Regions from separate parts of the Vibrio paucivorans genome, predicted to be linked through region 2. Evidence: predicted binding sites of a transcription regulator. Region 2 holds the regulator's gene; each other region holds the start of a gene.
The links. The regulator MetJ, encoded in region 2, represses methionine synthesis genes. The targets are predictions, from matches to a motif close to TTAGACNTNTANANGTCTAA.

Region 1: the regulator MetJ is predicted to act here: its motif matches at 2,711-2,730, upstream of metN (methionine ABC transporter ATP-binding protein MetN).
Region 3: the regulator MetJ is predicted to act here: its motif matches at 3,424-3,443, upstream of metK (methionine adenosyltransferase).
Region 4: the regulator MetJ is predicted to act here: its motif matches at 3,529-3,548, upstream of metH (methionine synthase).

What each region holds. Positions count from the first base shown of each region.
Region 1 covers NZ_CM133230.1:749,810-755,795, reverse strand. Annotated here, with positions in the region: gene treB (PTS trehalose transporter subunit IIBC) at 1-478, opposite strand, end outside; gene treR (trehalose operon repressor TreR) at 649-1,596, opposite strand; gene ACXABW_RS03615 (MliC family protein) at 1,663-2,004, opposite strand; gene gmhB (D-glycero-beta-D-manno-heptose 1,7-bisphosphate 7-phosphatase) at 2,061-2,612, opposite strand; gene metN (methionine ABC transporter ATP-binding protein MetN) at 2,827-3,861, shown strand; gene ACXABW_RS03600 (methionine ABC transporter permease) at 3,851-4,528, shown strand; gene ACXABW_RS03595 (MetQ/NlpA family lipoprotein) at 4,592-5,401, shown strand; gene ACXABW_RS03590 (Zn-ribbon-containing protein) at 5,527-5,986, opposite strand, start outside.
Region 2 covers NZ_CM133230.1:205,768-211,753, reverse strand. Annotated here, with positions in the region: gene priA (primosomal protein N') at 1-655, opposite strand, end outside; gene rpmE (50S ribosomal protein L31) at 967-1,185, shown strand; gene ACXABW_RS00975 (malic enzyme-like NAD(P)-binding protein) at 1,493-2,785, shown strand; gene metJ (met regulon transcriptional regulator MetJ) at 2,907-3,227, opposite strand; gene ACXABW_RS00965 (O-succinylhomoserine (thiol)-lyase) at 3,475-4,644, shown strand; gene ACXABW_RS00960 (bifunctional aspartate kinase/homoserine dehydrogenase II) at 4,648-5,986, shown strand, end outside.
Region 3 covers NZ_CM133230.1:2,922,560-2,928,545, reverse strand. Annotated here, with positions in the region: gene ACXABW_RS13245 (endonuclease) at 1-428, opposite strand, end outside; gene ACXABW_RS13240 (SprT family zinc-dependent metalloprotease) at 510-1,010, opposite strand; gene ACXABW_RS13235 (DUF2189 domain-containing protein) at 1,097-1,888, opposite strand; gene metK (methionine adenosyltransferase) at 2,191-3,345, opposite strand; gene tkt (transketolase) at 3,684-5,678, shown strand; gene ACXABW_RS13220 (glycosyl hydrolase 2 galactose-binding domain-containing protein) at 5,832-5,986, shown strand, end outside.
Region 4 covers NZ_CM133230.1:2,940,151-2,946,136, reverse strand. Annotated here, with positions in the region: rRNA gene ACXABW_RS13340 (23S ribosomal RNA) at 1-524, shown strand, start outside; rRNA gene rrf (5S ribosomal RNA) at 633-748, shown strand; tRNA gene ACXABW_RS13330 (tRNA-Asp) at 790-866, shown strand; gene ACXABW_RS13325 (DedA family protein) at 1,365-2,036, shown strand; gene ACXABW_RS13320 (cation:proton antiporter) at 2,123-3,427, opposite strand; gene metH (methionine synthase) at 3,597-5,986, shown strand, end outside.

The sequences.
Region 1 (5,986 bases), 540 kb from region 2:
ATAGGAAACTATGAACGGTAGCCCAAAACTGGCTGATTTCAGTCAGTGTTTGACCATCAAACATCTTGATGTCGCCGATGACATTACGGAAACCAAGAATCAAACCACCAGTGATGATCGCAGGTAACAGCGGAACAAAGATTTCAGCAAGATGGGAAATACCGCGTTCGAGCACATTCATGTTCTGACGAGCGGCTTGTTTTGACTCGTCTTTGGAAGATTCTGACTTCCCCGAAAGTTCGATCAGGATGGCATACACCTCATCGACTTCTGTGCCAATCACAACTTGAAATTGGCCTGCGTTGGTGAAACACCCTTTCACCATAGGCAGTGCTTCTAACGCTTTTTCATCCGCTTTGTCAGTATCGTTTAATACAAAACGTAAGCGCGTTAGGCAGTGGCTTACACTAGCGATGTTATCGCTGCCCCCGACCAGTTCTATAAGACGCGTAACGTCTTGTCTCGCTATCTTACTCATATCCTTGTCCACCCTATTTGGAGTCTCATTCTGAATTGTTCTTATATTTATGGGAACATTCCCAAAAACTGCAATTATATTGACAGACTCAATTCGCAATAAAAATGGGAACAGTCCCATTAATTGAATGAGATCACAGTATAATTTTAATTCATTTATAAATTAGTGAGTTAGTTATTGACCGGCTCTTGGGTGATGTGAATGAGAGATTCACTGCCATTTATATGTGAGATCAAAAGGTTAGCCGCTTTTTCTCCAGCAAGCGCATAACCTGGGTCGATGCTATAGATGTTAGGAAATAGAAAAGACAACAGCTCATTGCCACCCACACCGGTTACAGCGATATCTTCACGGCCAAGCTCTTGAAGCCGTTTTATCACACCTAAAGCCAAAGTGTCGCTGGCACAGACTATCGCTTGAGTTTGACTCGCGAGCACCTTATCGACTAGCTGATAGGCACTTTCATGATGAAGCTGGCCCGTTTGGTAATTCGGTTCAATATTGTTTGCTGTACACCACTGTAGATAAGCGTCTAAACGTAGCTGCCCGGTAGTGCGGTCGCTCGGGTCAACACCAATATAAGCAACGTCATTAAGTGACTGAGAAGATAAATGGCGCAACGCCTGATGTATCACACCACGGTTATCATAATTGATCGACGAGACTTCTTCAGTGTCCATAGCGATAACGACGGCTTTGTTTTGCCACGCTTGGAGCTGACTGATATCAAAATCGGTAAAACCAAACACAATCACGCCATCAACATTACGTTTTCTAAGCACGTTGAGGTGTTCGTTAGTTTTGTCACGATCAAACTGACTTTCCATGATTACAGCATCGTAGCCAAGGCGGTATAAAGCCTGAAGCATACTGCCAACTGCTTTATTTTCCGACGGTGAGTCCAAACGCGAAATGATTACACCAACCACCTTTTGGCTCCCGCCTCGCATTGATTGCGCAGATTTCGACGGAATATACCCCGACTCTTGGATCACTTGCTCCACTTTGGCACGAGTGGCTGGTTTAACCTTAGGGTCGTTAGTCAGCACTCGAGAGACGGTTGATTTACCGACGCCTGAAAGTTTCGCTATGTCGTGAATCGTGAGTTTTTTGCTCATATAGATGAAAGTGTCGTTGGTTGTATGGATAGTTGGTGGGCAGACCGCCCACCATGTGGCATTACGTTATTGGGTTTTACAGTTTTTGTAAATCACTCGTCCCAGTTCGAGTCGGGCTTCTTTGCCTTTTGTGCGTAAGGTAACAGGGTTCATCAACTCAGCGGTTCCGTCATTCAAAATATATTTGGTCCCGGAACCTGCTCGAACTTGCACTAAGCGGTATTCGTTGTCTGGTAAGCGCAGCACCGCCTCTTCACTTTCGGTTAAGTAAGCCACGTCAAACGACTTATCGGCACCACACTGGTAATGCATAAACTGACTATCGTTGAGGGTGTCGCCATTTACCGCAGACTGAGTACAACCGGCAAGTAAGCCGACTGCGAATAGAATAAGAGGATATTTGCTCATCACTACCTCCAGAGCTTGCACACACTACATAATGAAAAAGGCCGCTAAGGCGACCTTTATTTTGATAGGTAAGCAGGCACGTCTCTTATGCTGTCTAGCACCGCACTTGCGAGGCTTTCGCCTTTCTCGGTAACAGGCTTGCCAGTGCGCACTAGTAGCTTTGTGCCAACACCAGCAGCTTCTGCCGCCATCATATCTTCTGCTTTATCGCCTACCATTACAGAGTTAGCCATATCAATCTTAAGGAAGTCGCGCGCGGAGATAAACATACCAGGCTTAGGCTTACGGCAGTTGCAGTCTTCTTTGTATTTCCCTACGCCGTGTTCAGCATGGTGTGGGCAGTAATAAAAGCCGTCAAACTCTACGCCGTGGTCAACAAAGTTCCAGTCCATCCACTGAGTCAGAGAAAGGAAACGATCTTCGCTAAACATGCCACGCGCAATACCAGATTGGTTGGTCACCAATACAAGCATATACCCCATTTGCTGAAGCTGCTTAGTTGCTTCAAATACCCCTTCAACAAATTCAAAGTCATGCTCATCATGCACGTAACCGTGGTCCACGTTGATTACGCCATCACGATCTAAAAACACTGCTGGTTTAGCCAAAATTCAGTTCTCAATCTTCTCTGTATAGCCTTGAATTATCGCACGCTTTATTTCATTCATCACTATCTAATTACCTAATCGAATTGAGCAATAGCTATTTAGACGTCTAGACGTAAAAATATCTATTGACTTGAATCAGCGAAACCCATAGCATCCTCTACTAAATGAGACTTAGCTCAAAATATTATTCTGTTGTCCCTGCACAGGTAGAAAGATGATCGAGATTAACCAAGTAAATAAGGTTTTTTATCAAGGCGTTAAGGAAATCAACGCTCTGAAAGATATCAACCTATCCATTCCCCAAGGCACCATTTTTGGTGTGATTGGTTCATCAGGTGCAGGGAAAAGCACACTGATTCGCTGTGTAAACATGCTAGAAGCACCAACGACAGGTGAAATCATTGTTGACGGCGTTGACCTAACTAAGCTGACAAAATCTCAGCTGTGCGAAGCGCGCCGTAATATTGGTATGATCTTCCAGCACTTTAACCTGCTTTCCTCGCGCACTGTGTTTGAGAACGTGGCGCTGCCACTGGAACTGGCAGGTAAAGACAACCAACACATCGATACCAAAGTCAGCGAATTATTAAAGCTGGTTGGCCTTGCCGACAAGCGCGATACCTATCCAGCTAACTTGAGTGGCGGTCAGAAACAACGTGTCGCCATCGCTCGCGCTCTGGCTAGTGACCCGAAAGTACTTCTATGTGATGAAGCCACCAGCGCACTAGATCCAGCGACGACTCAATCGATTCTTGAACTACTTAAAGAAATCAACCGCAAGCTGAATATCACCATGCTGCTCATCACCCACGAAATGGACGTAGTGAAGAGCATCTGTCATGAAGTTGCGATTATCGGTGGTGGTGAACTGGTAGAGAAAGGCACGGTTGGTGAGATCTTCGCGCATCCGAAAACGGAATTAGCGCATGAATTCATTCGCTCAACACTAGACCTTTCGATTCCAGATGATTATCAAGCTCGCCTGCAAGACACGCGCGTAAATGGTAGCTACCCACTGGTGCGTTTAGAGTTCACCGGTGCCACCGTGGATGCACCGTTAATGACGCAAATTGCTCGTAAGTTCAACATTGATGTCAGCATTCTGAGCTCAGATCTCGACTACGCTGGCGGCGTAAAATTTGGCATGATGGTCGCAGAGCTATTTGGTAACGAACAAGACGACAACGCAGCGATTGAGTTTCTGCGTGAACATAACGTAAAAGTAGAGGTACTTGGCTATGTCCTTTAATACGATTTCTGAATGGCTAAGTCTTAACGGTAACTTACTGCTTGGCGCTACGTGGGAAACCTTATACATGGTTGGCGTTGCGGGTATTGTTGGCTTCGCAGTTGGTATCCCACTTGGCGTAATCCTTCATACCACGAAGAAAGGTGGCTTACTGGAGAACACCAAACTGAACGGTACTCTGGGTGCGATTGTCAACATCGGTCGCTCTGTTCCGTTTTTGGTATTGATGGTTGCCATCATTCCAGTGACCAAGCTGTTAGTAGGTACATTCATTGGAACAACAGCAGCAATTGTGCCACTGACAATTGGTGCTATCCCGTTTGTCGCTCGTTTAATTGAAGGCGCACTACTTGAAGTACCAACAGGCTTGGTAGAAGCGGCACAATCAATGGGCGCAACACCGACTCAAATCATTACTAAGGTTTTACTGCCAGAAGCACTACCTACCATTGTTAACTCAGTCACTATCACACTGGTTACACTTGTAAGCTATTCTGCAATGGCAGGGACGGTTGGTGGCGGTGGCCTAGGTGACGTAGCGATTCGTTACGGCTTCCACCGTTACGATGTAGTGATCATGGCGGTAACTGTCGTGATGTTGATTATATTGGTACAGATTATTCAGTCTATCGGCGATTCTATCGTACGCCGTGTAGACCACAGATAAAGACAGCCCCTTATCGGGCGCACAGATGCATTAAGCAAATTAGATTCAAATAAGGAGAGAGTCATGAAATTTAGCCTTAAAGGTTTACTTACCATTGCAGCAGCAGCGTCTGCTCTGGTTCTAGCAGGTTGCGGCGAGAAAGAAGCAGATACGAGTAAGATCAAAGTCGGTGTAATGGCTGGCGCTGAAGCACAAGTTGCAGAAGTCGCAGCAAAAGTAGCGAAAGAGCAATTTGGTCTAGACGTAGAACTTGTGACTTTCACTGATTACGTAACACCAAACGCAGCGCTAGATGATGGCTCAATTGATATTAATGCGTTCCAACACAAGCCATACCTAGACCAACAAGTGACTGACCGTGGCTACAAACTGACTATTGCTGGCAACACATTCGTTTACCCAATCGCTGGTTACTCTAAGCAAGTGACCTCTGTTGATGAGATCGCTGAAGGCGCTCGCATTGCTGTACCAAACGATCCAACTAACCTAGGCCGCTCTCTACTACTACTTGAGCAACAAGGTCTAATCACCCTACGTGAAGGTGCTGGTCTACTGGCAACCGTACGTGACATCGTAGAGAACCCTAAAAACATCACTATCGTTGAACTGGATGCAGCTCAGCTTCCACGCTCACTAGACGATGTTGCGCTATCTATCATCAACACAACTTACGCAAGCTCTATCAACCTAACACCACAAAAAGACGGTGTATTCGTTGAAGACAAAGAGTCTCCATACGTAAACCTTATCGTCGCGCGTGAAGACAACCTAAACGCTGAAAACGTACAGAACTTCGTTAAGGCATACCAAACTGAAGAAGTATACTCAGCTGCGTCTGACATCTTCCAAGGTGGCGTAGTTAAAGGTTGGTAATATCACCTTAACGCCCTATCGATTAGAAAGCCCTCATTATTGAGGGCTTTTTATTGCCTGAATACCACTCACTTACTCGAAAAAAAAGCCGCTCAAAGAGCGGCTTTTTAATATCCAATCATGTATTACTTGATATGATCCCAAGACATGTTCGATACGATTCGACAGTCATCGCATTTAAAATGGAAAATGTCATGTACAGGCTCATCTAACAGCCACTCGCCACCGCATTTAGGGCATTTTCGCGCCTGCTCATCCGCTAGGCTTTTTCCACCAACACGGTATTGATAGTAATAGGTTGGAATCTTAGTGATGTACTCGATACGACCACGCAGATCCCAGCCACGTTTAAATAGCACACTATCAAAATCACAAATTTCATGCAGCGCTGCGTGCTCCGCTCGACAGCCACCAGCCATCTGGATTTCGTCGCACGCTTGCCATTCAGTTTGCCACTTTACAACCGCTTTGTGGTCACCGTTAAGCGTTGGTGGGTTACGATAAAGCGGGATTGGCAACAAGGTTTCGCCGCTACGCAGCGGCGAGCAAGTATGCACATAAGTGGTATATAGGATTTGCCAGCTT
Region 2 (5,986 bases):
AACCAAAACCAGGATTACTATTTACCGTCGCGATCGCTATCGCCTGCTCTTCATTAAGCTTAGGTTTGTCTGTGATTGCCTCTATTTCTTTAGGCCAGGGGGCAAAGCTTGGCTTTTTATCTATCGATTCAATCCAGCCTTTCTCTTGCAGTGTTTTAAGCACTGATGAGCTCACTTCTTGATCGATAAACTCTTGGTGAGGAACAGAGCCACTTTCTAGCATGCTCATCACTTTGGCTTGCTTGACTGCGCGGCCAAACCCCTGCATCAGTTGGTCTTTGCCAGCCGGTGTCATCTGCCACTCCACCAGCGTGGTGAAATCAGCTGCTTTTCCTTTACGCAGTGCACTTGGCATTGCGTTGCACAGAGTATCCCCGAGTGGGTATTGGTAGAAAGTGCTGCACCAATGGAGTAACGAATACAAGGATTCAGGCCAGACAGGCTGAGCATCCAGCACCTGTTTGATCGGCTTAAGTTGCTCGCGAGGGAAGTCTGATTCGTTCACCAATTGAATCACAATACCGACTAGCGTTTGACGCCCGAAAGGGACAGATACACGCCCGCCAATGATAGGAAACAAGTGATTTGGGATCAGATAATCGAATTGCTTATCCAGTGGGACAGGCAGAGCAACACGAGCAATAGATGGGCGCATAACCTTCGCAGTATCAAATACAGTAACAAATCACAGTCTACCGCCAAGTCCCCGCAGTATAAACCGGTAATCCGTAGCGAATTGACCGTAAGCCAATGGCGCGGAGAAAAAGTGGCGAAATAATTAGCAAACCTGTTGATCCGCCGCTTTGGATTCATTACTATACTGCGCCTTAGTGCTATGGCTAGTTTCTGTTCTTATGACTTTTAAGTTCGTAAAGAAGATACAGCGGTACACTGACTATTTTATTAACTACGTGTGGTGTCCGGCTTAGAATCGGATGGCGACACGGCCCAATTTGAGGTTATCCCATGAAAGCTGGAATCCACCCAGAATACAAAGCTGTAAAAGCAACTTGTTCTTGCGGCAACTCTTTTGAGTTCAACTCAACTCTAGACAAAGATTCAATCCACCTAGACGTATGTGACAAATGTCACCCGTTCTACACTGGTAAGCAACGTATCGTAGATACTGGCGGCCGTGTTGATCGCTTCAACAAGCGTTTCGGTGCTCTATCTAGCAAGAAGTAATTCTTTCTACATAGAACTGAAAAAGGACGCCACGGCGTCCTTTTTTGTTTTTTTGCTCTTAGTGAATTAGCTTTCCTAATAAAATTACCTTTACGTAAAGATATTAATCTCGAATTTTTGTTAAAAAGAAGTTAAATCCAACAATCCCACCTCTTGTGCCTATCAAGTTCACTGCTATCTGGTCTTATCAGCAGTCATTTGCTGTTTTTTGATGACGTGAGTCGCATTCCTATCTATGCAGGTTGACTTACATCAATTAGAATAAATTTTCCTCTTTCCCCCAATATAAAAATGAGTACCTACACCTATGCCAGATGACAACCGTCAAGACACTGCGCCACAAGAACTAACCGCAGAAGAACAATTTCGCCAGCAAGCTCTTGATTACCATGCCTACCCAACGCCAGGGAAAATCTCTGTAGAAGTCACTAAAACGGCTAACTCAGCAGAAGATCTGGCTCTGGCATACAGTCCTGGTGTGGCTGAACCCGTCCGTGAAATCGCGCAAAACGTTGATAACGTTTACAAGTACACCTCAAAAGGCAACATGGTTGCTGTAATCTCAAATGGTACGGCGATTCTTGGTTTAGGTAACTTAGGTCCAATTGCTTCAAAACCAGTTATGGAAGGTAAAGCGCTACTATTTAAACGCTTTGCTGGCCTAGACTCGATTGATATTGAAGTGAAGCACCGCACCATTGATGAATTCGTTGATACCGTTGCTAACATTGCTGATACGTTTGGTGGCATTAACTTAGAAGACATCAAAGCACCGGACTGTTTTGAAATCGAACGCCGCCTAATCGAGCGTTGTGACGTTCCTGTCTTCCACGACGACCAACACGGCACGGCAATCGTAACGGCTGCGGGTATGCTGAATGCTATTGAGCTGCAAGGTAAAAAGCTAGAAGAAGCGACTATCGTATGTCTTGGCGCTGGTGCTGCTGCTGTTGCGTGTATGGAACTTCTTATTAAATGTGGCGCGATGCGCGAGAAGATCTACATGCTCGACCGTAAAGGTGTTATCCACACACGTCGCGACGACTTGAACGAGTACAAACTGCTGTTCGCCAACAACACCGATAAGCGCACGCTAGAAGATGTTATCGAAGGTGCTGACCTGTTCTTAGGTGTATCGGGCCCGAACTTATTACCAGCAGAAGCATTGAAGCTGATGGCCGATAAGCCAATCGTATTTGCATGTTCAAACCCAGATCCAGAAATCAAACCTGAGCTTGCGCACGAAGTCCGCGATGACCTAATTATGGGTACAGGCCGTAGTGACTACCCGAACCAAGTAAACAACGTACTGTGCTTCCCATTTATTTTCCGTGGTGCCCTAGACGTTCGTGCTAGCGAAATTAATGATGAGATGAAACTGGCAGCTGTTGAAGCGATTCGCCAACTTGCAAAAGAAGAAGTACCAGCAGAAGTATTGAGTGCTGCAGGTGTTGAATCGCTAGAATTTGGCAAAGGCTACATTATTCCTAAACCAATGGATCCTCGCTTACTGCCACGTGTTGCTAAAGCCGTCGCGCAAGCAGCTGTAGATTCAGGCGTTGCTCGAATCGAAATGCCTTCAGGTTATATGGAAGGCTAGTTTCAGCCTCTCCTTCCTGTCAAAAAGGAACAAAAAAACCGCTGATTGAATCAGCGGTTTTTTATTTTCATCAATAGACAGAGTTCGCAGCGAAAAACAAGGTGCTGGGTTGTTGCTGCTATTATTCTTCGTCGTACGCTTCGAACTCAATCCCCATCTCTGTCATCAGCTTTTTCACTTCAGCTGGAATATCGTCAGGGCGATCTTTTCGCAAGTCTTCATCTGTCGGTAATGGTTGACCTGTATAAGCGTGTAAGAACGCTTCACACAATAGTTCGCTATTCGTCGCGTGGCGTAAGTTATTAATCTGGCGGCGCGTACGCTCGTCTGTTAATACTTTTAAAACTTTCAGTGGAATGGAAACCGTGATCTTCTTTACTTGCTCACTCTTTTTTCCATGCTCCGCGTATGGGCTAATGTATTCGCCATTCCAGTCTGCCATTGCGCACCTTTACTCAATTTTGTCTGTTATAAAATTCTAAAGCGCGATTTTAGCGGGATTTAAGTCTATAAGCAAAGACATATAGACGTCTAGAAGTGTTGACGTCTCAAAAATTGATAAGTAAAGTGTGGAATAAACTAGAAGGAATGATTCTTAGCAATCGTTGTTAATACCAACAAACCCTAGGTATAGCTCATTCCAAATCATAAGTCACCACGAGATAGCTATTGTCACAAAGGAAGTATCTATGAGCACCCGTAAGCCAGCCACTATTGCAGTACGTACAGGAATCGAATCAGACACTCAGCATCACGCTGTTGTGCCACCTATTTACCTTTCGACCAACTACGGATTCCCAGCATTTGGTGAAGTGCCAAAATACGACTACACCCGCTCTGGCAACCCAAATCGTGGCTTACTTGAAACCGCTTTATTTGAGCTAGAAAATGGTAAAGGCGCCGTTGTGACCAATTGTGGCACATCAGCGCTTAACTTGTGGGTGTCTGCTTTCCTTGGCCCTGATGATCTGATTATCGCACCTCACGATTGTTATGGTGGCACTTACCGTCTGTTCAACACCAGAGCTCAAAAAGGCGACTTTAAAGTACAGTTTGTCGACCAGTCAGACCCTGCTGCATTCGACGCAGCTCTGGCACAAAAGCCAAAGCTTATCCTGCTAGAAACCCCTTCTAACCCTCTGGTTCGAGTGATTGATATTGCCCAAACTTGCCAAAAAGCAAAGCAAGTTGGTGCACTCGTCGCTGTCGACAATACCTTTTTGACACCTGTGTTCCAAAAGCCTTTAGAGCTGGGCGCAGACTTCGTTATTCACTCGACAACCAAATACATTAATGGTCACTCAGACGTCATTGGTGGTGTAGTGATCACGAAAACAGAAGAACACGCAGAAGAGCTTGCTTGGTGGGGCAACTGCATTGGTGCAACCGGCACACCATTTGATAGCTACATGACACTGCGTGGCATTCGCACGCTCGGCGCTCGAATGAAAGTTCATGAAGAAAGCTCTCGTGAGATTCTGACGTACTTACAGTCGGAGCCACTAGTTGGAGCAATCTATCACCCTAGCCTTCCAGAACACCCAGGCCATGAGATTGCGAAAAAGCAGCAATCTGGTTTCGGCTCTATGCTGAGTTTTGAGTTTGCTGGTTCATTTGAAGAACTGAAATATTTTGTTGGCGAACTCGAACTGTTTTCGTTAGCGGAATCTCTCGGTGGCGTAGAAAGCCTGATCTGCCACCCTGCATCAATGACGCACCGCGCGATGGGTGAAGAGGCTTTGGCTGAAGCAGGAGTCTCTCAACAATTACTACGTTTATCGGTTGGCTTAGAAGATGCGCAGGACCTTATCGATGACCTTACTCAAGCATTTGAAAAAACGGCTAAGCGAGGTGCCTAGGGAATGACTGTTCAACGTCAACTTCATAAATTTGGTGGCAGTAGCTTAGCTGACCCTGAATGCTACCTACGCGTGGTAAATATCTTAAAAGAGTACTCCAATAGTGAAGATTTAGTGGTGGTCTCTGCGGCAGGAAAAACCACTAACCGTCTAATCGAGTTTGTGGAAGGGCTACACAAAGATGGCCGCATCGCACACGAAGCCCTTCAAACGCTTCGTCAGTTCCAAACAGAACTCATCGAGAGCCTGATATCGGGTGACGCGAAACAAGCCCTATTAGCTCAGCTCAATGACGAATTCAGCACGTTAGGCGAACTCGTCGCACCGCTTTCCGAAGCCGAAAAAGCCGCCATACTCGGTCATGGTGAAGTTTGGTCTTCCCGACTGCTCGCCGCATTGTTGTGTGAACACGATTTACAAGCGGTCGCTCAGGATGCACGTGCATTTTTGCGGGCTGAAGCAGGTACGCAGCCTGAAGTAGAACGTGGTACATCTTACCCACTAATGAAAGAGGTGCTAGCACAACACGCGCACCACCGCGTGATTATCACTGGCTTTATGGCCCAAGACAGCCAAGGTAATACCGTTCTACTTGGACGTAATGGCTCAGACTATTCAGCGACAGTAATTGGAGCACTGGCAGAAGCGTCTCAGGTCACTATCTGGAGTGATGTAGCAGGAGTATACAGCGCAGATCCTCGCGTCGTTAACGATGCTTGCCTACTGCCGCTATTGCGTCTTGATGAAGCCAGTGAACTGGCGCGTTTGGCGGCACCTGTTCTTCACAGCCGCACACTTCAGCCCGTTGCTCAAAGTGCCATGGATCTCAACCTACGCTGTAGCTACCAACCTGAATCGGGTTCTACTCGTATAGAGCGTGTACTCGCTTCCGGTCGTGGCGCAAAAATCATCACCTCTTTAGATGAAGTTTTACTGATTCAACTGACTTTCGACCATGGTCACGACTTTGAACGCATTGAATCTGATGTGTTGCAAAGCCTTAAACGCGCTCAACTTGAACCTCTGGCGTACGAAGCGCAACCGGATCAATTTACTTTGCGCTTAGCCTACACCAGCGAAATCGCGAGCGGCGCTTTGAGCCATCTGCAAGATGCTGCAATCGAAGCTGAGATTAAGCTAAAAGAAGGTTACTCATTAATCGCCGCTGTTGGGGCTGGCGTAATTAAAAACCCAAACCACTGTTACGGTTTCTACCAGCAGCTGAAGGCATCACCGGTAGAGTTCATCTCTGAATCTCTTTCTGGCTTGAGCCTAGTCGCTGTTCTGCGTACCACTCCTGTATCCCCCCTAGTGACAGCTATCCATAGCCAGTTATTCCAAG
Region 3 (5,986 bases), 600 kb from region 2:
CCATTCCACAGACTGAAATTGTAATTGGAGCGATCGCCGTTCACTTCACCAATCGTCGGCGTTAAGTTGTGTAGATCCGCCTCCATTGAACGAAATACGGTGTCGTTTTTGGTGCAGTTTTTCCTCCCTCCTTGCTGCCAGCATTGGCGCTGATGACCAAATTGCCAAGCCGGGACGACATGTTCCCACTCGATTCTAGATGCACGCTTTTGTTGTTTCCTGACCTCATAGCCACAAGACTCCAAGTCTGGAGTGCCCCTTCTTCCTTGCCATTGGATGTCACAGCCGCAATAAAAGCTACTGGGATGATCTTGGTAGATTTTAACCGCTTCTTTTTTGGCCTTGTAAAACGATGATGGAGGCGCAGATAGGGCTAAATGCGAAACAATAAACAACGAGCCAAAAACGGCGATGGTAAAAGGTTTCATTAACAGAGTGTGGTAAAAGTATGACAAATGCCAGTCTACCACGCAATTTAGTGTAAGAGATATGAAATAGCTAGAGCTGGGCTAGGAGAGCTGCTGACCTGTAAACGTTAGTGTTTGCTTGCACTGTTGGCAACGATAGCTCGCTTGCCTTCTCATGACTTTGTTGTGACGTCGGATAGAGAGTGGGTATTCAGAGCAGCCACAGCTGTAGGCGAAGGTTTTACCTTGAACAGAGGCAATATCGAACTGATGTGTTGTGTCTGGAGAGACACCAAAAACGCTGCGCATTATTTGTTGCCATTCTTTGCCATGTGGGCGAACTCGACCATAGATTTTGTGGACGATGAGATGAGCCACTTCATGGGGAATAACTTGTTCAATAAACGCCGCTTGGTTTTCTGTAAATAAAACTGGGTTGAGGCGAACTTCCCACAGTTGCAAGTAGGCTTTACCTGCTGTTTTCCCACGTAGTTTATAGCTTAGACTTGGCGTTTCAAAATGGGTTTGGAAGTATTGGCTCGCTTTATCAATGCATTGTTTTAGTTGCACTTGTGCCCGGTAGTTAAGTTCAAAATCTATCACGTTATGCCTCAGTAAAATAAAGCCCCGGAGAAAATCCGGGGCAAGATTGTAACATTAATGGCAAACGAAAATAGAAGGTTGGAGACCTAATGTTTTTTCTTTATCGTTGCATGATAAGCATGCCAAGTACCGTAGCCTAAGATTGGCATGGTAAACAGCATTCCTATCCCGTACGTGGCAAAACCAATCAAGATACCGCCACAAATTAACCCTGCCCAAACGATCATGGCTGGGATATTCGATTTTACAGCGTTAAAGCTAGAGAATACCGCCGTCATAATGTCGACTCGACGCTCCATCATTAATGGAATCGAAAAAGCCGAGACACTGAATACAATGCACGCAAGAACAAACCCGACAACAGAGCCAGTGATCAAGAATGGTAAAAATTCAGTGAGAGGCGCGCCTTCTACCGACGGATAGAGCACATGTAGCAATGCTGCGATACGCATCCAAAAGATCATGGCGATGGCGAGAAATACGGCAAACGTCCATTGAGAAGTCGAGTTGCGGCCAATTGCTTTCATCGAGTGTAGTAAGCTTGCGTTGTGACCTTTTTCCCTTTCCCAGCTAGCATCGTAGAGCCCTAGAGCTAGGAAGGGGCCGATGAGCATATAAACAACCAGACTTGGCATTACAACCAAGTGGGTGCCTTGCCATTGTACTAACAGCACAATACCGACTGCCGCTAACATAAAGCAGAAACCGTAAAATGCACTGATGAAAGGCATGCGGATAAAGTCGTGTAACCCTAGCGATAGCCAGTGAAACGGCGCTGACACACTAAGCTGATTACACGGTATGGTTCGAGCGTATTCGTTATCTGGGACTTCCTTTCGTTTATCTTGAAAGTCCGATGGATTAACCGTACGAGGCATAGATCCTCCTTGATCGATTCACGTTCAATACCAAGCCTGAGCTAAGTATTGGTAGATTCGATGCCTGCTTTGGCGATACAAACAGTTCGACTTAAAAAGCACTCACAGCAAAGCCCTGCATCACGTTGTTAGTGAAGTTTCTTTCTACTTGCGTTTAGAAACTTATTTGAGTCTCGAAACCTATGGGTAGATAGAAAAATTAACACCTTATTAACTATTGGCGTGAATGACGAAAATTACAAATAACAGACATAAAAAAAGCCCTTACTTATTAGTAAGGGCTTTTTAAATCTAGCTAGTGATTACTTGATGCCAGCGAACTCGCGTAGTAATGCCGCTTTATCTGTTGCTTCCCAAGGGAATTCTTCACGACCGAAGTGGCCGTAGGCTGCAGTCTTCTTGTAGATTGGTTGAAGAAGGTTCAGCATTTCTTGTAGGCCGTATGGACGTAGGTCGAAGTTTTGACGAACAGCTTCGATAATGATGTCGTGAGATACTTTCTCAGTGCCGAATGTTTCAACCATGATAGAAGTTGGATCTGCAACACCGATAGCGTAAGAAAGTTGGATTTCACAACGGTCCGCCATGCCAGCAGCGACGATGTTTTTAGCAACGTAACGAGCTGCGTAAGCTGCGCTGCGGTCTACTTTTGATGGATCTTTACCAGAGAATGCACCACCACCATGACGAGCCGCACCGCCGTATGTATCTACGATGATTTTACGACCAGTTAGACCACAGTCACCCATTGGACCACCGATTACGAAACGGCCTGTTGGGTTGATGAAGAAGTTAGTGTCTTTAGTGATCCACTCAGAAGGCAGTACAGGCTTGATGATCTCTTCCATTACCGCTTCACGTAGGTCTGGAGTCGTTACTGAATCACAGTGCTGAGTAGAAAGTACAACAGCATCAATACCAACGATCTTACCTTGGTCGTATTGGAACGTTACCTGAGATTTTGCATCTGGGCGTAAGAAATCTAGCTTACCGCTTTTACGTACTTCAGCTTGTTTTTCAACAAGGCGGTGAGAGTAAGTGATCGGAGCTGGCATTAGAATGTCAGTTTCGTTTGTTGCGTAACCGAACATGATGCCTTGGTCGCCCGCGCCTTGCTCTTTAGGATCTGCTTTATCAACACCTTGGTTGATGTCTGGAGACTGCTTACCAATTGTGTTTAGAACAGCACAAGAGTCAGCATCAAAGCCCATGTCTGAATGAACGTAGCCAATTTCACGTACAGTTTCACGAGTGATTTCTTCGATATCAACCCATGCAGAAGTCGTGATTTCACCACCAACCATTACCATGCCTGTTTTCACGTACGTTTCACACGCAACGCGAGCTTTCTTATCTTGTTCTAAGATGGCATCAAGAACAGCATCAGAAATTTGGTCTGCGATTTTATCTGGATGGCCTTCTGAAACAGACTCAGAAGTGAACAGGTGCTTAGCCATGAGAGCTCCACTTAAATTAGTTATAACGGCTGGTGTTGTTAACCAACCGTAATGAAATACAGTAAATTTTGTAGGTGTTTCTACATCTAGACGTCTATTCTAGTTTTGAACGCTCGAATTACAAGCTCTTTTTTCTTATCGAAGATAACCAAACGTTTGCTTCGGCAAAGCTTAAATTTAGTTACTTTGAATCAAAATGCTAAAAATTACGCTGAATTGCTAGAATTCTGCCAGTAAAACGTTTGCAGAGACAAAATCCCTTTGAGACAATATCGCGCGCTGATTTTTCAGCCTCTAACCACACATTTCGAATTCGCTTAATGCACTCAGGAGCAGTCATGTCTTCTCGTAAAGATCTAGCAAATGCAATCCGCGCACTTAGCATGGATGGCGTACAACAAGCCAACTCTGGCCACCCAGGCGCACCAATGGGTATGGCAGATATCGCCGAAGTTCTTTGGCGTTCTCACCTAAACCACAACCCAGCAAACCCTGAGTGGGCCGACCGCGACCGTTTTGTATTGTCAAACGGCCACGGTTCAATGCTGATCTATTCTTTGCTGCACCTATCAGGTTACGAGCTATCAATCGATGATCTGAAAAACTTCCGTCAATTGCACTCTAAGACTCCAGGCCATCCAGAGTACGGTTACGCGCCGGGTGTTGAAACAACAACAGGTCCACTAGGCCAAGGTATCACTAACGCTGTTGGTATGGCGCTGGCTGAGAAAACTCTAGCAGCACAATTCAACAAAGAAGGCCACGACATCGTTGACCACTTCACTTATGCATTTATGGGTGATGGCTGTCTGATGGAAGGTATTTCTCACGAAGCATGTTCTCTAGCGGGTACGCTAGGCCTTGGTAAACTTATTGCTTTCTGGGATGACAACGGTATTTCTATCGACGGTGAAGTTGAAGGTTGGTTCTCTGACGACACGCCTAAGCGTTTTGAAGCTTATGGCTGGCACGTCATCCCAGCGGTAGACGGTCACGATTCAGCTGCAATCAACGCTGCTATTGAAGCAGCTAAAGCCGATCCACGTCCTACACTAATCTGTACTAAGACGATCATCGGTTTTGGTTCGCCAAACAAGTCTGGTTCACACGATTGTCACGGTGCTCCGCTAGGCGCTGAAGAAATCGCAGCAACTCGCAAAGAACTTGGCTGGGAACACGGTCCATTTGAAATTCCAGCGGACATCTATGCTGAGTGGGACGCAAAAGAAGCAGGCGCAGCTAAAGAAGAAGCTTGGAACGCTAAGTTTGAAGCGTACGCTGCGGCTTACCCGGCAGAAGCTGCTGAGCTTAAACGTCGTCTAAACGGTGAACTACCTGCACAGTGGGAAGAGAAAACAAACCAAATCATTGCTGATCTTCAAGCTAACCCAGCAAACATCGCATCACGTAAAGCGTCTCAAAACGCACTAGAAGCATTTGGTGCTATGCTACCTGAATTCCTAGGCGGCTCTGCTGACCTTGCACCTTCTAACCTAACTATGTGGTCTGGCTCTAAGTCTGTTTCTGCTGAAGATCCAGCGGGTAACTACATCCACTACGGTGTACGTGAATTCGGTATGACAGCGATCATGAACGGTATCGCTCTGCATGGTGGTTTCGTACCATACGGTGCTACTTTCCTAATGTTCATGGAATACGCTCGTAACGCAATGCGTATGGCTGCTCTGATGAAAGTTCAGAACATCCAAGTTTACACGCACGACTCTATCGGTCTTGGCGAAGATGGTCCAACTCACCAACCTGTTGAGCAAATGGCGTCACTACGTTTGACTCCAAACATGAGCACATGGCGTCCATGTGACCAAGTTGAGTCTGCAGTAGCTTGGAAACTGGCTATCGAGCGTAAAGACGGTCCAACGTCTCTCATCTTCTCTCGTCAAAACCTTGCACAGCAAGAGCGTAACGAAGAGCAAGTAGCAAACATCGCACGTGGTGGTTACATCCTGAAAGATTGCGAAGGCAAGCCAGAGCTTATCCTTATCGCTACAGGTTCTGAAGTTGAACTAGCGGTTAACGCTGCGGCTGAACTAACAGCTGAAGGTAAGAAGGTACGTGTAGTATCTATGCCTGCAACTGACGCATTCGACAAGCAAGACGCTGAGTACCGTGAATCTGTACTTCCATCTGACGTAACAGCTCGTATCGCTGTAGAAGCTGGCATCGCTGACTTCTGGTACAAGTACGTTGGCTTCGGTGGCAAGATCATCGGTATGACAACATTCGGCGAATCTGCACCAGCAGGCGAGCTATTCAAGATGTTCGGTTTCACTACTGAAAACGTAGTAAACACAGCGAAAGAGCTTCTAGCGTAACGCTTTATTAGCTTCTTCTAGTAATAAAATTAAAGCCCAGCGACGCATACCGTCTCTGGGCTTTTTCGTATTTGTCTAACAAGTAAATAGATATCTTTATCCATTGAGATTGATTATAATTTTCAAAATTGATCTCGCTCAAGTTTATCCTCAATGAAGCTATCTCTCGCAGGCCTTTGGCAATTGTCACCTTTAACTGATTTGTCTATTCCTCAAGATGACATTACTTTTCCAGCATCTTTAAGCAGCATCTTACCCAAGACCCTGACGGAACAAGATATTGCTCAGCAAGAGTGGCACCTCATGCA
Region 4 (5,986 bases), 580 kb from region 2:
AGGTCATAGTGATCCGGTGGTTCTGTATGGAAGGGCCATCGCTCAACGGATAAAAGGTACTCCGGGGATAACAGGCTGATACCGCCCAAGAGTTCATATCGACGGCGGTGTTTGGCACCTCGATGTCGGCTCATCACATCCTGGGGCTGAAGTCGGTCCCAAGGGTATGGCTGTTCGCCATTTAAAGTGGTACGCGAGCTGGGTTTAGAACGTCGTGAGACAGTTCGGTCCCTATCTGCCGTGGGCGTTGGAAGATTGAAGGGGGCTGCTCCTAGTACGAGAGGACCGGAGTGGACGAACCTCTGGTGTTCGGGTTGTGTCGCCAGACGCATTGCCCGGTAGCTAAGTTCGGAATCGATAACCGCTGAAAGCATCTAAGCGGGAAGCGAGCCCTGAGATGAGTCTTCCCTGGCGCTTTAAGCGTCCTAAAGGGTTGTTCGAGACTAGAACGTTGATAGGCAGGGTGTGTAAGCGTTGTGAGGCGTTGAGCTAACCTGTACTAATTGCCCGTGAGGCTTAACCATACAACACCCAAGGGGTTTTGATGGACTCAAATAGAACATTGAATGTGTATCAGTAGAACTTAAATCAGTTTTCCAAGTTATTCTCTAGAAATAGAGAGAAAGAATTTGCTTGGCGACCATAGCGTTGTGGACCCACCTGATTCCATGCCGAACTCAGAAGTGAAACGCAATAGCGCCGATGGTAGTGTGGGGCTTCCCCATGTGAGAGTAGGACATCGCCAGGCTTTAAATTTAGTACATCTGCTAAGGCGAGTGATACCACTGCGGAGTGGTAGTTCAGTTGGTTAGAATACCGGCCTGTCACGCCGGGGGTCGCGGGTTCGAGTCCCGTCCACTCCGCCATTTATTTCGAGACCTCAGCAGAAATGCTGAGGTCTTTTTGTATTTGGAGCAAATAGAAGCAGCGAGTTACCAACTTAGAGTGAGCGGTGGTTCAGTTGGTTAGGCCATACTGAGAAGAATATGGCCTATCACGCAGGGGGCTGAGATTAGAGTCTTACCCATTCCGACATCTATAAGCCCAGTCGAAGAACTGGGCTTTTCCCGTTTCTGAAGATCTAGTTTTCCTGCCAGGTGTGCTACTTCACCTGAATGTTTGAAAATTCAGGTGACCTAGGAAACTCGGGATCAATTGTCGTTAAAGCTTTCCAGAGGTTAAGAAATTAGTACTGTATCGCTTCACTACATTAAGCCCCGTTAATATATAGAAAACGAAAGCCCTCCTCATCTCTCAGCATAGTTTTAACCATACTAATCTTGACGATTCAAAATAGGATTTGTCATAGCGTTGGGTGAGATATACAAAAAGGAACTATAGAATATCTAGCAAAGGATAGTGACATGTTGGACGGTGTTATTTCGGTGATAACGGCCCTATGGCATCAAGATTTCACTCTATTACAAGCTGCGCAGAGCGAGTCCCTTATATACATAATTGTTGGCATGCTAATCTTTTTGGAAAGTGGTTTTATACCAGCTGCTCCTTTCCCTTGTGATAGCGTGGTTGTGTTATCTGGAACGCTTGCCGCTGTTGGTGTGCTTGAGCCTATTGCAACGTTACTTGTTATCACGGTATGTGCAGCAACCGGAAGCTGGGTTGGATATATACAAGGTTTATGGCTCAATCGACTGCCAAAAGTCCAAAGTTGGGTTAATGCGGTCCCTTCAAAAAGAATGGCTCAAGTGGATAGTTTGCTTAACAGGCATGGATTGGTTGCTTTGTTTTGTGCACGGTTTATCCCAGTAGTACGATCTCTATTACCGTTAGTAATGGGTATACGTGAGCATAAAGCGTGCAGATTTCAGTACTTCTCCTGGCTTAGCGCAACGTTGTGGACATTACTATTATGTACGTTGGGAATGCTATTGCCTCAACTTCCCGAGGCAATTAGCCGTTATGTGACGGCTTTCTTGATGGCTGCACCTATTATCACTTTAGGAATAGCGTTATCCAGTCTAATCGCTTTGAAGGTAAGAAAAGCCGCATCTAGATCCTCTGCAAGCTTAGAATAATCTCTGTCGTAAATGTACGATGGATGAATGGCAAAAAAGGCAGCTAAATTCAGCTGCCTTTTTACTTTAGTGGGGACTACTGGGCGCTACTCTTCTAATTCTGGTTCTTCAGCGTCCAGTTCCTTCTGAGATTGCTTTGCTTTCTCTATCATTGGTGTGATGGTTGATCCCTGCACTAGTATCGAGAACACAACGACTGAGTAGGTCATAACTAAGACGATTTCTTTTACGTCTATCAGCTTGTCTTGAATAACCCATACACCTGATGGAATAGATAGCGCCATCGCTAGTGCTAGGCCGCCACGGAGCCCACCCCAAGTTAGGATTTTTACCGACCAAGGGTTGTAGTTTCGGTAGCGTTTAAACCCAATGTAGGAAATGAACACACTAAGATATCGAGCTGACAAAACCAGCGGGATAGAAAAGGCCATTAGAATCCAGTCTTCTTTATGGAATTCGAACAGTAGCATTGACATGCCGATGAGAAGGAATAGCACGCCATTAAGAAACTCATCGACCAGTTCCCAGAAATGGTCTAAGTGATCCTCACTTTCCTTCGAAAAGCCAATAAAGCGAGTCCAGTTACCTATCATAATGCCTGATACCACCATAGCTAGCGGCCCTGAAACGTGAAGCACTTCAGCAAATGCATACCCTGCCGTGGGAATGCCAATCGTAAGTAGTAACTCCATCGAGTGGTCATCGGTTGAACTGATTAAATAATGGAACACTAAGCCAAGAACAAAACCATAGGCGATACCACCAATGGCTTCCTGAATGAATAGTAGTGTTACGCTGCCGACTGTTGGAGCTTCAGTCCCAAAAGCAATCGTGAAGATAGTGACAAAGATTACTAGTCCGAAACCATCATTAAATAAAGACTCGCCCTCTATCTGTGTGGAGATACGTTTTGGTGCGTCCAACTTTTTTACGATCGCTAACACGGCTATTGGGTCAGTTGGTGAAATCAGTGCACCAAACAGTAAACAATAGATAAGGTCGAATTGGATTCCAATCAACTGACAGAACCAGTAAAGCGCAAATCCGATGAAGAAAGTCGAGAATAATGTTGCCCCGAGCGCTAATACAGTAATTTCCCATCTTTGATCTTTAAGGTTAGGAAGCTTGATTCCTAGGCCGCCAGCAAATAGAAGAAAGCCTAGTATCCCTTTTAGTAGAAAGTCTTCAAAGTTAATACTCGCTACTGTATCAGAGGCAATCTCAGTGAGGTGAAACCAATCATTTTGGCCTGCAACTAAGATGAGTAGCGATAGCATCATCGAACCTGCTGTAATCGCAATGGTTGTTTGCATCTTACCAATTTTGCTGTTTACGAAAGCAATCAGCATGGCTGCTGCTGAGAGGAAGCAAAGCGTGTAGTAGACCGACATTATATTCTCAGTATGTAACAAAATATGAATAGGGATTTTCTGCCTACTATGCTCAAATAGCAAACACTTTTTTGTCATGGCTAAGTAATCAATTTCCTCATTTAGACGTCTAGACTCCTTTTTAATGTGTGATAGGATGGAGCGATAACTAAAGGAATGAGGCTGTACTGTGGGAAGTAATGTAAGGCAACAGATTGAAGCTCAATTAAAGCAACGTATCTTATTGATTGATGGTGGTATGGGCACCATGATCCAAGATTACAAATTAGAAGAGCAAGATTATCGTGGTGAGCGCTTTGCGGATTGGCATTGTGATTTAAAAGGTAACAATGATCTATTAGTCCTATCTCAGCCTAAATTAATTAAAGATATTCACCTGCAATACTTAGAAGCAGGTGCAGATATTCTTGAAACCAACACATTCAATGCAACCACCATTGCTATGGCTGACTATGATATGGAAAGCCTGAGTGAAGATATTAACTTTGCAGCGGCCAAGTTAGCACGTGAAGCTGCCGACGAGTGGACCGCGAAAACACCAAAGAAACCGCGTTATGTTGCAGGTGTATTAGGCCCAACAAACCGAACATGTTCTATTTCTCCTGATGTGAATGACCCTGGCTATCGAAATGTTAGCTTTGATGAACTTGTTACTGCATATTCCGAGTCTACTAGAGCGTTAATCAAAGGCGGCTCAGACCTCATCCTTATTGAGACTATTTTCGATACCCTAAATGCTAAAGCTTGTGCGTTTGCCGTTGATTCGGTGTTCGAGGAGCTAGGCATTAGTTTGCCTGTGATGATCTCAGGTACGATTACCGATGCATCGGGAAGAACGCTATCAGGCCAAACAACGGAAGCGTTTTACAACTCCTTGCGCCATGTTAACCCTATCTCATTTGGCCTTAACTGTGCATTGGGACCGGATGAACTGCGTCCTTATGTCGAAGAGTTGTCACGCATTTCTGAGTCGTTTGTATCGGCTCACCCTAATGCGGGCTTACCTAATGCTTTCGGTGAGTACGATTTGTCACCAGAGGATATGGCTGTTCACGTTAAAGAATGGGCAGAAAGCGGCTTCCTAAACTTGATTGGTGGTTGTTGTGGTACCACGCCAGAACATATTCGTCATATGGCGGACGCAGTAGAGAGGGTTCAACCACGTAAGCAACCTGAGCTAGTAACGGCTTGCCGTCTGTCCGGTCTTGAGCCACTGACCATAGAAAAAGAGACTCTGTTTATTAACGTTGGTGAACGTACCAATGTGACCGGTTCTGCTCGCTTCAAACGCCTAATTAAAGAAGAGCTTTATGATGAAGCGCTAGAAGTCGCACGCCAGCAAGTTGAGAACGGCGCCCAGATCATCGATATCAATATGGATGAAGGCATGCTTGATGCTGAAGCGTGTATGGTTCGATTCTTGAACCTATGTGCCTCAGAACCTGAAATTTCCAAAGTGCCAATCATGGTGGACTCTTCTAAGTGGGAAGTGATTGAAGCTGGCCTGAAATGTATCCAAGGCAAAGGCATCGTTAACTCGATCTCACTGAAAGAAGGGAAGGAAAAGTTTGTAGAGCAAGCAAAGCTGATCCGCCGTTATGGTGCTGCAGTTATCGTTATGGCATTCGACGAAGTAGGCCAAGCAGAAACACGTGAACGTAAGCTAGAAATCTGTACTAACGCATACCGAATTCTAGTTGATGAAGTTGGCTTCCCACCAGAAGACATTATCTTCGATCCAAATATCTTTGCAGTCGCGACGGGAATTGAAGAGCACAACAACTACGCTGTAGATTTCATCGAGGCTGTTGCCGATATCAAACGTGACTTACCTCATGCGATGATTTCAGGTGGTGTGTCGAACGTGTCGTTCTCTTTCCGAGGCAACAACTATGTTCGCGAAGCGATTCACGCCGTTTTCCTTTACCACTGTTTTAAGAATGGTATGGATATGGGGATCGTTAACGCAGGTCAGCTTGAGATCTATGACAACGTTCCCGACAAACTTCGTGAAGCAGTAGAGGATGTGGTCTTAAACCGTCGTGATGATGCGACTGAACGCTTGCTTGATATCGCCGCAGAATACGCTGGTAAAGGTGTTGGCAAAGAAGATGATGCATCGGCACTTGAATGGCGCACATGGCCAGTAGAGAAACGTTTAGAGCACGCGTTAGTAAAAGGTATTACAGAGTTCATTGTTGAAGATACTGAAGAGGCGCGTGTTAATGCATCTAAGCCACTAGAGGTTATTGAGGGCCCTCTAATGGACGGTATGAACGTGGTCGGTGACTTATTTGGCGAAGGTAAGATGTTCCTGCCTCAAGTAGTGAAATCTGCACGCGTAATGAAACAGGCTGTAGCTCACTTAGAGCCGTTCATTAACAAGGAAAAGCAAGCTGGCTCTTCCAACGGTAAGATACTACTGGCAACGGTGAAAGGGGATGTTCACGATATCGGAAAGAACATTGTTGGTGTTGTTCTCCAATGTAATAACTACGAGATCATTGACCTTGGTGTAATGGTTCCGTGCGAGAAAATCTTGAAAGTAGCTCAAGAAGA